DNA from 2 places in the Methylobacterium sp. Gmos1 genome. Region 2 is predicted to be linked to the other one. Evidence: riboswitches for the same ligand, from Rfam matches in the RefSeq annotation. Region 2 holds a riboswitch; the other holds the start of a gene.

Region 1 (7,111 bases), on a different contig from region 2:
CGGAGGCGGGGGAATGCACTCGACCCGGGCGTTCGAGCCCTCAGCCCTTCAGCGCCGCCGCCACCGCCTCCTTGTCGAACCCGGTGAGCCCGATCACCACCAGCGTCCCGTCCCGGTGCTCGCCCGGACGCCAGGGCCGGTCGTAATGGTGCGCGACGCGGCGGCCGACGCCCTGGACGACGAGGCGCATCGGCTTGTCGGCGACGGCGCAGAAGCCCTTGATCCGCAGGACCCCCGCCACCTCGGCGGCCTTGGCGACGCGGGCGGCGAGGTCGTCGGGCGAGCCGGCGGCCTTCACGGGGAGCGCGACGCTCTCGAAATCGTCGTGGTCGTGGTCCTCCTCGGTCTCGTGGTGCGAGGGCCGGGCGGCGAGATCGTACTCCGCCGCGGCGCCGAGGCCGAGCAGCACGCGGGGATCGAGAGCGCCGTGGGCGGTCTCGACGAGCTTGACCGCGCGCGGCAGGTGCGCCTCGACCTCGGCACGGACGCGGGCCCGCTCGCCCTCGTCGAGGAGGTCGGACTTGTTCATCACCACGAGGTCGGCGCAGAGGAGCTGGTCCTCGAACACCTCCTCGAGCGGGTTCTCGTGCTCGACGCTGGCATCGGCCGCGGCTTGCGCGGCCATCGCGTCGGGATCGTCCGCGAAGGCGCCCGAGGCTACCGCAGGGCCGTCGACCACCGCCACCACGCCGTCGACGGTCACCCGCGAGCGGATCGCCGGCCAGTTGAAGGCCTGGACCAGGGGCTTGGGCAACGCGAGGCCGGAGGTCTCGATCAGGATGTGCTCCGGCGGCTCGGGCCGGTCGAGGAGCTTATTGAGCGCCGGCACGAAGTCGTCGGCGACGGTGCAGCAGATGCAGCCGTTCGGCAGCTCCACCACCGCGTCGGCGTCGCAGCCCGGGATGCCGCACTCGGCGAGCAGCGACCCGTCGAAGCCGACATCGCCGAACTCGTTGACGATGATCGCGAGCCGCCGGCCGTCGTTGTGCTCGACGGCGTGGCGCACCAGCGTCGTCTTGCCGGCGCCGAGGAAGCCCGTGACGATGGTGCAGGGGATCTTGTTGAGGATGGTCATGTGTGAACCGGCGCGGGAGGGAGGCGGGCGACGACGCCCTTGCGGAATTCCTGCGGACGCTCGCGCCAGGGCACGATACCGTCCGGGGTCCCGGCATAGAGGCCGACGCCGTCGAGGATGACCTCGGGGGAAATCGTGGGGTCGAGGTCGCCGTAGACGTAGGTCCAGCGGCCGGGGCTCGCGACAGCGACCGTGCAGGGCCGCTTGCAGACCGACAGGCATTCGACCGGCTCGATCCGCACGGCCGCGCCGGGCCGGGCCGCGAGCGCCCGCGTCAGCGCCTCGTGCAGGCGGGCGCCGGCGCGCGGACCGTCCGCCGGGTCGGCGGCGTCGCGGCAGGTGGTGCAGACGTAGAGGGTGCAGATGTCGGAGGGGATCGGCTCGTTCACGCGGCGACCTCGCTGCGGCGCGCGGCGCCCCTCGTCCCGGCGACGGCACCCCAGGCCCAGCCGAAGGCGAGGCCGAGCACCGCCCAGAACGCGAAGGCGACCGCCAGCGACCGGGCGGCGAACTGCGCCGCGTAGACCGGAGGCATCGCCGAGATCTCCTCGGGCCCGTGCGGAGCGCCCCAGGCGTGCGGCGTGACGATGAGCGCGAGGCCGACAGCGATCGCGGCCGGCCCGCGGCGGATCGCCACCAGGTAGAGGCCGAGGGCCGTGGCGAGCGCGGTCGCCACCCACCAGAGCTGGCGCGACTCGAGGGCGGCGGCCGCGGTGCCGGGCAGTTCCGGCGGCAGCCCCACCGCCGGCGCGAGGCTGGCGGCGAGGAAGCCGCCGATGGCGAAGCGCAGCGCCTCGGCGGGCGTGACCTCGCGGCCGGCCGCGACCAGCACGGCACCGAGCAGCAGCGCGTAGCCGACGCCGCTCACCAGGGTGGCGAGCGCCGTGAAGGCGAGGCGCGGCAGGCCGGGGGCCGGCTGCCATTGCGGCTCGCCGCCGTGGTCGTGCCCGGCAGAGCCGTGGCCGGCATGGGCCAGCACGATCAGCGGGTTGGCGGAGACGCGGGTGGGGGCGGGGCTCTCCGCCGTCTCGTACTTCTCCGCCGCGAGGATCAGCGGCGAGGTGAGGGCGAATTGCAGCAGCGAAGTCACGCACGCGGCGAGAAAGCCGGCGACCAGGGCCGCGGCGAGCAGACGTTTCGTCATGGGAGCGTTTCCTGCACGACCAAAGCGCCGCGGGCCCGCGGCCCCTCGGGGCGCAGGCCGCGCGGCTCGACGAGGGTCAGGCCCCGGTCAGTGGCAGGGGAAGTTGTGGGCGTGGCGCCAGTCGTGCGCGGCGTTGTGCAGGGCGACCACGGGTGCGAAGCCGGAGACGAACAGGAGCCCGATGCCGAGCGTGGCGGCCAGGAGGACGGCGCTCAGGCGCTCGCCGACGAGCGCGGGGGAGAGGGACCGGGTGATCGCGACCATGACGAACTCCTGCCGCCCCACCGGCGGCGTCGAGAGAAAGGGGTGACGGCAGGTCTCCTGGCTCGCGGCTTCCTGCCGGCCCACCGCCTTCCCGGATCGCTCCAGTGGCCGATGGCGGACCGTGTGCGACCGCTCACAGTTGCGGGGGCAGCCGCGGCGTACCGGACGAAACCCGGCTCCCGCGTTCCCTTTTCACCTCGTCGCCGAGGCACCGTCGTGCGCGACCCTAGCCGGTCGCCTGCGCGCTTGCAATCGGTGCCGCCTGCCGCGACACCTCCGGCGCCGAGATTTCCGCACAGGAGGGCCGAGTGCCGGATCCGATTCGCGCCGCCCCGCGCCTGACCCTGGTGCTGGGCGGCGCCCGCTCGGGCAAGAGCCGCTACGCCGAAGCGCTGATCGAGGCCCTGCCGGGGCCCTGGCGCTACGTCGCGACCGCGCAAGCCTTCGACGGCGAGATGCGCGCGCGCATCGCCGAGCACCGCGCCCGCCGGCCTTTGCCGTGGGAGACGGTCGACGCGCCGCGCGATCTGCCGGCGGCGATCGGCCGGGCGCCGACGGGCCGGCCGGTGCTGGTCGATTGCCTGACCCTGTGGCTGACGAACGCGATGCTGGATGACGAGGCCGACCTCGAGGCCGAGATCGACGCACTGGTGGAGGCCTGCCGGTTGGCGGCCGGGCCGCTCGTACTGGTCTCGAACGAGGTGGGATTCGGCATCGTGCCGGAGAACGCGCTCGCCCGCCGGTTCCGCGACGAGGCCGGGCGGCTGCACCAGCGGCTCGCGGCCATCGCCGACCGGGTGGTGCTGGTGGTGGCCGGCCTGCCGATGATCCTCAAGGGAGACACGCCATGAGCGACGACGAGGCGGCGCGCCACCGCGCCAAGATGGAGAAGCGCAAGGCGGTGCAGGACGCCGAGGTCGCGGGCAAGACGATCGAGAAGGGCCTGCTCATCGTCCATACCGGCCCCGGCAAGGGCAAGTCGACCGCCGCCTTCGGGCTGATGCTGCGGGCCTTGGGCCGCGGCTGGCGGGTCGGGGTCGTGCAGTACATCAAGGGCGCCTGGGAGACCGGCGAGCGCTTCGCGCTGGAGCGGTTCGGCGACCAGGTCGCGTGGCACACGATGGGGGAGGGCTTCACCTGGGAGACCCAGGACCGCGACCGCGACGTGGCGGCGGCCCGCGCCGCCTGGGCGAGGACCGAGGCGCTGATGGCCGATCCGGCGATCCGGCTCCTGATCCTCGACGAGCTCAACATCGCGCTGCGCTACGACTACCTGCCGCTCCACGAGGTGGTGGCGGCGTTGAGCCGGCGCCGACCGGACCTGCACGTCGTGGTGACGGGCCGCAACGCCAAGCCGGAGCTGGTCGCGGCAGCCGACCTCGTCACCGAGATGGGGCAGGTGAAGCACCACTTCGCCGCCGGGGTGAAGGCGCAGGAGGGCATCGAGTTCTGATTGACCGCCCGGGTAGGACAGCGCTACAGGCTCGGCCATGACCAGCGCCCTCCCGACCGGACTGTATTATTCGCCGCGCACCTAGCGGCGGAGTGCTCGTCATCTCTCTCAACCGCTGCGACGTGTCGGCGGTTGGGGCTTTCCGAGGAAATCCAGGCCCGCCGACCTCGCCCCCGCTCCGAGGTCTCCCGTGCCGTCCTCTCCCATCCCGCTCCCCGCCCTCGGCCTGATCGGTTTTGGCGCCTTCGGGCGCCTCGTCGCCGCGCATCTGGCCCCGTTCTTCACGCTTTGCGTCCACGACCCCTTCGCGCCCGCTGCCGCCTTCGCGGCGGCAGGGGTCGACGCGTGCGGCCTGGACGAGGCCGCCGGCTGCCCGGTGGTGATCCTGGCGACGCCCGTCCCGACCCTCGCCGAGGTGGTGCGAAAGGTTGCCCCGCACCTGCGGCCGGGCGCCCTCGTCCTCGATGTCGGCTCGGTGAAGGTGCGGCCGGCCGAGATCATGCGCGCCGGCCTGCCGCCTTGCGTCGACATCGTCGCGACCCACCCGCTGTTCGGGCCGCAGAGCGCGCGGGACGGCCTGCGCGGGCTCAAGATCGCGGTCTGCCCGGTGCGCGGCGACCGGGGCGTGGAAGTCGGCGTCTTCCTGCGCCGGGCCCTCGGGCTCACGGTGATCCTGACCACGCCGGAGGCGCATGACCGCGAGGCGGCGGCGGTGCAGGGCCTGACCCACCTGATCGCCAAGGTGCTGGTGGCGATGGAGCCGCTGCCGACCCGGATGACCACCCGCAGCTTCGACCTGGTGATGCAGGCCGTCGGCATGGTCCGGCACGACGCGCCGGAGGTCTACCACGCGATCGAGCGCGAGAACCCCTACGCCGGCGAGGTGCGGCGGCGGTTCTTCGAGCTGGCGGCGCGGATGGAGGGGGAACTGGAGGAGGTCGAGCCGGCCGGCGCCGGGGGCTGAGACTGGCCGCGGGGTTTTACGAAACCCTCCGCGTCATCCCGGATCCCGCTTCGCGGTCCCGGGATGACCGGGTGGTGGCACGATATCCTCGGGGGAAAGGAGAGGGCAGAGCCCTACTCCCCCGCCGCGTCCTCCGCCGCCCGGTCCCGCTCGCGGCGCTTCTCCATCGCCCGGACCGAGACGATCGACGCCTCGTAGAGGAGCAGCATCGGGATCGCGAGCGAGAGCTGGCTGATCACGTCCGGCGGGGTCAGCACCGCGGCGGCGACGAAGACCAGCACGATCGCGTAGCGGCGGCGCTCCTTCAGGAACTTCGAGTCGATCAGCCCGATCTGGCCCAGCAGGGTCAGGATCACCGGCAGCTGGAACGCGATCCCGAAGGCGAAGATCAGCGTCATGATGAGCGAGAGGTACTCGTCCACCTTCGGCAGGAGCTCGATCGTGGCCTCGCCGGGCTGGCCGATCTGCTGCAGGCTGACCGAGAACCGGATCAGCAGCGGCATCGCCAGGAAGTAGACGACGAGGGCGCCGAGCAGGAAGAAGATCGGCGTGGCGACGAGGTAGGGCAGGAAGGCCCGGCGCTCGTTGCGGTACAGGCCCGGCGCCACGAAGGCGTAGAGCTGGGTGGCGACGACCGGGAAGGACAGGAAGCCGGCGCCGAACACGCTGAGCTTGATGTTAGTGAACACCTGCTCGAGGAAATGGGTCGCGATCAGCCGCGCCTTCTCGGCCCCCACCACGCTGACATAGGGGTGGACGAGGATGTTGTAGATGTGCTGCGCGAAGAAGAAGCAGACGAAAAACATCACCCCGAAGGCGAGCAGCGACTTGATCAGCCGCGAGCGCAGCTCGATCAGGTGCTCGATCAGGGGTGCGCGCGAGGCCTCGATCTCGGCTTCATCGGCCTCGGTGATCATGCGGTCGGGCCCGTGCTGGCGGTGTCGTGGGGGGTGGAGGAGGCGGGCGCGGCGCGGGCCGCGTCGGCCTTGAGCTGCGCGGTCGCGGCGGCGAGCGCCGAGACCGACGGCTTCTCGGCCGCGGGCTCGGGCTGCGGGTAGGCCGGCGGTGCAGCGGGATCGACCGGGTGAGCGGGCTCCGGCAGTGCCGCAAAGGATTCCGACGGGAGAGGGTCGGTGCCCGGCAGTGCCGTCGTCGCGGGCTTGGGCACGCCGTCGACGGCGCCCTTGATCTCGTTGCGGATGGTCTGGACCGGGTTGAAGCCGGTCGCGGTCGCCGACGAGACGCTGCGGTTGATGCCCTCGACCTCGCGGCGGACCTCGTCGAGCTCCGCCTCGCGCATCGCCTCGCTGAACTGGCTCTGGAACTCGCCGGCCATGCGCTTGAGCCGGGCGGTGACCTGGCCGACGGTGCGCAGGGCCTTGGGCAGGTCCTTGGGGCCGATGACGACGAGCGCGACGCCGCCGATCAGCATCACCTCGCCCCAACTCATATCGAACATGGCGAAACGGCCCTGCTACTCGCGCGGCGCGACTGTTGTGCGGGCGCCTCGCGCGGGCTGTCTAGCACGCCGGTGCGCCGGCGCCAGTCACCGTCAGCAGGTTCCCGCAGCAGGTTCCCGCACGGTTGCCGGCGGCCGGCGACGAGGGGCGGGATGGCCTGCCGGGATGCCCTGCAAGGAGCGCGGAGGCGCGGAGCCGGGCCGGATGCCACGCGCTCCTCGCGGGGATGATCTTCGAGGGACCGCTCAGCCGACCTTGCGGTCGACGTTCGGCTCGGTGGTTCCGACCGGCGGCATCTGCGCGGTCGGCACATGCGTCGGCGCGACGGGAGCCGGCGGCACGTGAACCGGCTGGACCGGGGTCGGGTGCACCACCGGCGGGGCCACCTGCACCGGCGGGACCTGCGCGTGGGGCACCTGCGCCGTCGTGGTCGGGGCCTGATCCTCGTCGGCCATGCCCTTCTTGAAGGCCTTGATGCCCTTGGCGACATCGCCCATCAGGTCGGACACCTTGCCGCGCCCGAACAGCAGCATGATGATCACGCCGACGACGATCCAGTGCCAGATACTCGCGCCGCCCATGGTTCTCTCCTGCGCAGCGTCTCACGCCGCTGCGGCACTCTCGCGGGGCGCCGTGGACGCCCCAAACCTCTGATCCCGCAGGCCCAACGGCGACCCGAGCGCCTGCGGTGCGGCCGGAACGTAAGGACGGCGGGAGGCGAAAACAAGCGTTTCCTCGGGGGCCGGCGGAA
Region 2 (7,111 bases):
CCGTCAGGGCGGAACCCGGGATGGGTCGTCTCGTCAGACCGTCGAGGGTGGCGTCAGGGCGTCGGCTGGGTCCGGCGCGGGCGCACGGTCCAGCGCTCGAAGGCCGGGGTGCCGTCGTCGCGGGCGGCGTCCCCGCCCGGCACCGCGGCGCCGAGCGCCTGGGACAGGCTCTCGATCACATCGTCGATACGGGTATCGGGATGCGGCTCCGGGGCCGGGGGCGGCGGCTCGGGGGCGGCCTCGGCCTGGGGCGGCGGGGGCGGCGCCTCGTGGACGGGCTCGGGCTCCGGCGGCGGCGGGGGCGGCGTCGGCTCGGGGGCCGGCGTGGAGATGCGGCGCAGCGCGTTGACCACCCCGGCCTCCTCGCCGTTGCGGCTCGGCGCGGCGTAACGGCCGAAGCCGTAGCGCGGCTCGATCAGGTCGAGCACGGCGTCGAGGGCGGCGTTGGACAGGCCGATCTCGCCGGGCTGCGGCACGCCCTGGAGCGCGATGGAGCGGCCCTCATAGGCGGCGTCGGTCGTGACCTCGGGGCCGAACCACGGCGGCACCGGGAAGCCGTTCGCCTCGTCGGGATTGTCGAACGACACCGTGACGACGTCGACGGTGCCGGGGGCGACGTAGCGGTCGATCAGGGCGTCGCGGCCGTTGCCGAGGGCCACCTGGGTGCGGTCGTAGGCGGCGCGGCCGGCGCAGACGTCGAGGAGCGCGTCGCCGTGGGCGCGCGGCACCTCGGTGCGCTCCTCGCTCGTGGCGCCGCCGTCGGAGGTGACGAGGACGAGGTGGCACTGGCCGCCGTCGACGCGCACGAACGAGGTCCGGCCGGACTGGGGCGGGAAGTAGCCTTCGGTGATGCGGGAGGAGCCGCGCTCCTTGCGGATCAGGCGGACCAGCGCCGGCGCAACCTGGAAACGTCGTACGAGGGTCATACGCTCAACTCCACGGGGTCGCGGCCAGGAGGTTGCCTCCGGAGGGCTGTCTCCAAGGGGCAGCCCGGGAGGCGATCGGCCGCGATCGGCGTCAACTCTCGCGTATCGACCGATCATGACGACAGAATCAAGGCCGTGCTGCCGCCGCCCCCCGATTTATTGACGGAATTCTATGGTGCGGTGCGCGATGCTAGCCCGACCCGGGCCGGCCTCACGCGCGGCTCGCCGCGATCAGCGCCTCGGCGGCGGCGGACAGCGAGCGGGTCGGCCCGTCGGAGCCGAAGATCTGCCCGCAGGCGAAGGCGCCCTCGACGAGGAGCAGCAGCGCGTCGGCGAGGTGTTCGGGCGCGCGGGCGCCGAGCGTGCCGGCGACCTCGGCGAGGCGGGCGTGGAGCGCGCGCTTGCCGTCGCAGGCCGCCGCGTGCACCGGATGGTCCTCCTCCGGATACTCGACCACGGCGTTGGTGAGGCCGCAGCCGCGAAAGCCCGGCCGGGCGCTGCGCCCGGCGATGCCGTCGAGGAAGGAGAGAAGGCCCGCCTGCGGGTCGTCCGGATGGGCGGCCAGCGCCTCGTCGAGGCGGGCGCGCAGGCCGGCATCGTAATCCTTCAGGCAGGCGACCACGAGGGCGTCCTTCGAGGCGAAGCCGCGATACAGGCTCGGCTTCGTCACCCCGGCCCGGGCCACGATCTCGTCGACCCCGACGCCCCGGAAGCCGCGGCTGTAGAACAGCTCGCGGGCCGCCGCCCGGATCCGGTCGCCGGCCCGGACGGGTGCGCTCCCGTCATGCCCCTCCGCCATGTTTCACCCTTGACGATGTTACTGACCGGTACGTAACGTCCTAGCACGATTCGGGGAGGATGTCCCAGCATGAGTTCGACCGTGTCGCCGCGGGGCCTCGCCTCCCCCGCCCCGCCCAGGCCCAGGCCCTTCGGCCAGAACTACGCCTTCGTGGTGGTGGGGGTGATCTTCCTGTGCCTGCTCGCGGCGGCCGGCCTGCGGGCCTCGCCCGGCGTGCTGATCCTGCCGCTGGAGCAGGCCTTCGGCTGGAGCCGGGGCACCACCTCCTTCGCCGCCGGGCTCGGCATCTTCCTCTACGGGCTCGTCGGGCCGTTCGCCGCGGCCCTGATGCAGAGCTTCGGCATCCGCCGCACGCTGCTCTGCGCGCTCGCCCTGATGTCGGCCTCGACGGCCTTGAGCGCGCTGATGAGCGAGCCCTGGCACCTCATCGCCACCTGGGGCGTGCTGTCGGGCCTCGGCAGCGGCTGCGTCGCCATCGTGCTCGGCGCCACGGTGGTGAACCGCTGGTTTGCCGTGCGCCGCGGCCTGTTCATGGGGCTCCTCACCGCCAGCACCGCCACCGGCACGCTGATCTTCCTGCCGGGCCTCGCGGCCATCGCGCAAGCCGGCGGCTGGCAGCCGGTGGTGCTCACCGTGGCGTGCGCCACCGCGGCGCTGATCCCCCTCGTCGCCTGGCTACTGCCGGAGCGCCCCTCCGACATCGGCCTCACCCCCTACGGCGCCGCACCCGGCACCGTCTCCGAGCCGCCCCGGCGCGCCAATCCCTTTCGCGCCGCGATCGACGGGCTGGTGCGGGCGAGCCGCAAGGGCGATTTCTGGCTCCTGTTCGGCACCTTCTTCATCTGCGGGCTCACCACCAACGGGCTGGTCGGCACCCACCTGATCTCGTTCTGCGCCGACCAGGGCATCCCGGAGGTGCGGGCCGCGGGGCTGTTGGCGCTGATGGGCGTGTTCGACCTCATCGGCACCACCGGCTCGGGCTGGCTCACCGACCGCTACGACCCGCGCAAGCTGCTCTTCGTCTATTACGGCCTGCGCGGCCTGTCGCTGATGGCGCTGCCCTTCACCGACTTCTCGTTCTACAGCCTGTCGATCTTCGCGGTGTTCTACGGCCTCGACTGGATCGCCACGGTGCCGCCGACGGTGCGGCTCGCCAACGAAGCCTTCGGCGAGCGCGACGCCCCGATCGTCTTCGGCTGGATCGCCGCCGGCCACCAGCTTGGCGCTGCCACCGCCGCGTTCGGCGCCGGCCTGGTGCGGGCCTCCGAGGGCCGCTACCTCGAGGCGTTCCTGGCCGCCGGTCTCACCGCCGTCATGGCCGCACTGATGTCGCTGATGATCGGCCGGATGCGGCAAGCGGCGCCAGCCGCAGCGTGACGACCCGGCGCCGGCCGCAGCGTGACCCACTCGCCGAGCGCGGCCGCACGATGGCCGCGTCCGGCTCCTGGTTTCCCGTGCGGTTTCAGGCTTTCCCGCGCCTTGCCCTGGCCGGGGCGGCCGGTCTACCCCATCTGATCGGCGGGCCGGCTCACGGCCCGCGACGTGAAGGCCGTTCTCCCGAGGTCATCGATGCTCACCGACACTCCCGCGGCCGGCCAGCCCCCCGCGGGCGCCCTGATCAAGGACACCACCACCGCGACCTTCCGCCAGGACGTGATGCAGGAATCCCTGCAGCAGCCGGTGCTGGTCGATTTCTGGGCGCCGTGGTGCGGGCCGTGCAAGCAGCTCACGCCGATCATCGAGAAGGCCGTCAAGGACGCCGGCGGCAAGGTGAAGCTCGTCAAGATGAACATCGACGAGCATCCCCAGATCGCCGGCCAGCTCGGCATCCAGTCGATCCCGGCGGTGATCGCGTTCCAGCGCGGCCAGCCGGTCGACGGCTTCATGGGGGCGCTTCCCGAGGGCCAGGTGAAGGCCTTCATCGAGCGCCTGGTCGGCCCCCTCGGGCCGACCGCCGTCGAGGACCTGATGGCGGAGGCGCAAGCCGCCGCCGAGGCCGGTGATTCGGATGCCGCCGCCGAGATCTATGCCGCGGTGCTCGGCCAGGAGCCGGGGCATGCCGGCGCCATCGCGGCGCTCGCCCGCCTGCTCCTCGACCGCGACGACGTCGAGGGCGCCCGCCGCTTCCTCGAATCGGCGCCGCCCGAGGCCGCCAAGGACCCGGCCATCGCCGCCGTGAAGGCGGCGATCGATCTCGCCGAGCAGGCGGCCTCGCTCGGCGACCTCGCCGGCTTCCAGCGCCGGATCGAGGCGGACCCGGCCGATTACCAGGCCCGGTTCGACCTCGCGCTCGGCCTCAACGCCAAGGGCCAACAGCAGGAGGCGGTCGACCAGCTGATCGAGATCGTCCGCCGCGACCGGACCTGGAACGACGACGGCGCCCGCAAGCAGCTGCTCCAGCTGTTCGAGGCCTGGGGCCCGATGGACCCGATGACCATCCGCGGCCGGCGCAAGCTGTCGACCCTGATGTTCTCGTGAGGAGGGCCGGGGTGCATCCACAAGTGCATCCCGGGCGCGGCATTACGCCGGACAGGTATCCACGCCGGCCGGCCGCGCCCTAGATCGCTGCTGGTGATCCCGGGCCCGAGACGAGGAAGCCCGGGACCCCCTTACGATCCGCGCGGGAGCGACGCCGATGAGCATGAACGTCGCCTACAAGGGGCCGGGCGACTGCCCGGCCGAGATCCCGGTCTTTCCGCTTCCCGGCGCGTTGCTGCTGCCGCGGGGCCAGATGCCGCTCAACATCTTCGAGCCGCGCTACCTCGCGATGATCGACGAGGCCCTGCGCACCGACCGGGTGATCGGCATGATCCAGCCGGATTCCGACTCCGGCGAGACCCCGCTGTCGCCCAAGCTGTTCAAGGTCGGCTGCGCCGGCCGGGTCACCCAGTTCGCCGAGACCGGCGACGGCCGCTACCTGATCTCGCTCACCGGCATCGCCCGCTTCCGGATCGAGGAGGAGCTGTCGACCACCACCGGCTACCGGCGCTGCAAGGTCACCTTCGCGCCGTTCGAGAGCGACTTCCACGCCCGCGCCGGCGAGGAGGCGGTGGACCGCGCCGGCGTGCTGAAGGCTCTTCGCGATTTCGTCGAGGCCAACGACCTCAAGGTCGACTGGGCCGGGATCGAGGAGGCGCCGAACGAGGCCCTGGTGAACGCGCTGTGCATGATGAGCCCGTTCGGCCCGCGCGAGAAGCAGGCGATGCTGGAGGCGCCCGACCTCAAGACCCGGGCCGAGGTGCTGATCGCCGTGACCGAGATGGAACTGGTGCGGGCCTCCGGCGCCGAGCCGACGCTGCAATAGGCGGCGGCTTGGGCTAGAGAAACGCCGAAACCACTCGGAAGGACCACCCGTGAGCGAATCCCCGACCTCCTTCGAGGCCACCCGCATCGACCCGAAGCTGCTCGAGCTCTTGGTCTGCCCCCTGACCAAGGAGCGGCTCGACTACGATTCGGCGCGCCAGGAGCTGATCAGCCGCTCGGCCAAGCTCGCCTACCCGATCCGCGACGGCATCCCGATCATGCTGCCGGAAGAGGCGCGGCCGCTGGCGGATTGAGCGCGCCGCGCGGGACACGACCCGCGCGGTTTCCCGTCGACAACCGGCAACACGCCCGACAAATCGGCGTGCGCCGCGTTGGCGCCCGCCGATTTCGAGCCTACACCTCGACGGGACGGTTCCCCCCGGGGATCAAAAGGGAACGCGGTGCGAGATGCCGCGGCTGCCCCCGCAACTGTGAGCGGCGAGTCCTCCATCACCGACGTCACTGGGTGCGATGAGCCCGGGAAGACGATGGAGGGCCGAGACCCGCAAGCCAGGAGACCTGCCGTCAGCCGTGGTCACATGTGGGCCGCGCCGGCCGGGGTGTGCCGGTGCCTCCACGGTGACGTGCCACAGCCCCTGAAGGCTCGCCCGTGCCCGCCTCCCGTCTCCCGTTCCTCGCGGCACTCGCCGCCTGCCTGCCCGTCCCCGCCCTGGCGCAGGGTGACATCCCCCTCGACACGATCGACGTGACCGCTCCGGCGCCCGCAGCACCGACGGCGGCCAGCGCCGGCTATCCCGGCGGCGTCACCGGCATCGGCGGGGCCTTGCGTCCGGTCGAGGCGGCGAGCGCCGGGATCATCGGCGGGGCGGTGATCAACAGCCTGCCCGTCACCCGCCCGGGCGAGGTGCTCGAATCGGTGCCGGGCCTGATCGTCACCCAGCATTCCGGCGAGGGTAAAGCCAACCAGTTCTTCCTGCGCGGCTTCAACCTCGACCACGGCACCGACATCGCCATCCACGTCGACGGCATGCCGGTGAACATGCGCACCCACGCCCACGGCCAGGGCTACGCCGACCTCAACTTCCTGATCCCCGAGCTCGTCGGCGCGGTCGAGTTCCACAAGGGCCCGTACTTCGTCCGCGACGGCGACTTCGCCTCCGCCGGCTCGGTGCGGATCGACTATCTCGACAAGCTCGACCGCAACATCGCGCTCACCACGCTGGGCAGCTTCGGCTTCAGGCGCGGGCTCTCGGCGGCCTCGGTGCCGCTCGGCGCCGGCAACCTCCTGGTGGCGGGCGAGGCGCAAGCCTATGACGGGCCGTGGGTCGTGCCCGACGCCCTGCGCAAGCTCAACGGCGTCGCCCGCTACAGCCAGGGCACCGCCACGGACGGTTTTTCCGTCACCGGCATGGCCTACTGGGCGAAATGGAACGCCACCAACCAGATCCCCGAGCGGGCGGTGGCGGAGGGCATCATCGGCCGCTACGGCACGCTCGATCCGACCGATGGCGGCGATACCGGGCGCTTCTCGCTCTCCGGACGCTGGAGCCAGTCGGATGCCGGCGGCATCACCCGGGCCTCGGCCTACGTGATCCGCTACCAGATGAACCTCTGGAACAACTTCACCTACTTCCTCAACGATCCCGTCAACGGCGACCAGTTCCGCCAGCGCGACGCCCGCGTGCTCGGCGGCGGCGAGATCTCGAGGGTCTTCCAGGGCGACCTGTTCGGGTTGCCGATGGAGAACGAGATCGGCGTGCAGACCCGCACCGACGACATCCGGGTCGGCCTGTTCAACACCACCGCCCGGCAATACCGCTCGACCGTCCTCGACGACCGGGTGCTGGAGGCGAGCGCCGCCTTCTACTACGAGAACCGCGTGCGCTGGACCGACTGGCTGCGCACCAGCGTCGGCTTCCGGGCCGACGGCTACTATGCCGACGTCCGCTCCGACACGCCCGCGAATTCGGGCCGCGCCCGCGACGGCATCGTCAACCCGAAGCTCGGCGCAGTGTTCGGGCCGTGGGCGGATACCGAGATCTACCTGAATTACGGCGGCGGCTTCCACTCGAACGACGCCCGCGGCGTCACCGCGACGGTCGATCCGGTGAGCCCGCTGTTC

What was found. Region 2 has a riboswitch for cobalamin ahead of ACS5PV_RS13255 (TonB-dependent receptor). Riboswitches for the same ligand answer to the same signal wherever they lie in the genome.
Region 1: it holds a riboswitch for cobalamin, as region 2 does, so the genes downstream of both, ACS5PV_RS09415 (CbtB domain-containing protein) here and ACS5PV_RS13255 (TonB-dependent receptor) in region 2, are expected to answer to the same signal.

The regions. Positions count from the first base shown of each region.
Region 1 is NZ_JBSNCC010000004.1:62,427-69,537, reverse strand. It holds gene cobW (cobalamin biosynthesis protein CobW) at 41-1,075, opposite strand; gene ACS5PV_RS09425 (DUF1636 family protein) at 1,072-1,464, opposite strand; gene ACS5PV_RS09420 (CbtA family protein) at 1,461-2,219, opposite strand; gene ACS5PV_RS09415 (CbtB domain-containing protein) at 2,307-2,483, opposite strand; cobalamin riboswitch at 2,514-2,714, opposite strand; gene cobU (bifunctional adenosylcobinamide kinase/adenosylcobinamide-phosphate guanylyltransferase) at 2,822-3,334, shown strand; gene cobO (cob(I)yrinic acid a,c-diamide adenosyltransferase) at 3,331-3,936, shown strand; gene ACS5PV_RS09400 (prephenate dehydrogenase/arogenate dehydrogenase family protein) at 4,127-4,900, shown strand; gene tatC (twin-arginine translocase subunit TatC) at 5,014-5,817, opposite strand; gene tatB (Sec-independent protein translocase protein TatB) at 5,814-6,359, opposite strand; gene ACS5PV_RS09385 (twin-arginine translocase TatA/TatE family subunit) at 6,606-6,941, opposite strand.
Region 2 is NZ_JBSNCC010000005.1:280,351-287,461, forward strand. It holds gene ACS5PV_RS13225 (hypothetical protein) at 54-926, opposite strand; gene ACS5PV_RS13230 (TetR/AcrR family transcriptional regulator) at 1,138-1,725, opposite strand; gene ACS5PV_RS13235 (MFS transporter) at 1,795-3,102, shown strand; gene trxA (thioredoxin) at 3,295-4,203, shown strand; gene ACS5PV_RS13245 (LON peptidase substrate-binding domain-containing protein) at 4,361-5,029, shown strand; gene ACS5PV_RS13250 (Trm112 family protein) at 5,079-5,282, shown strand; cobalamin riboswitch at 5,384-5,569, shown strand; gene ACS5PV_RS13255 (TonB-dependent receptor) at 5,684-7,111, shown strand, end outside.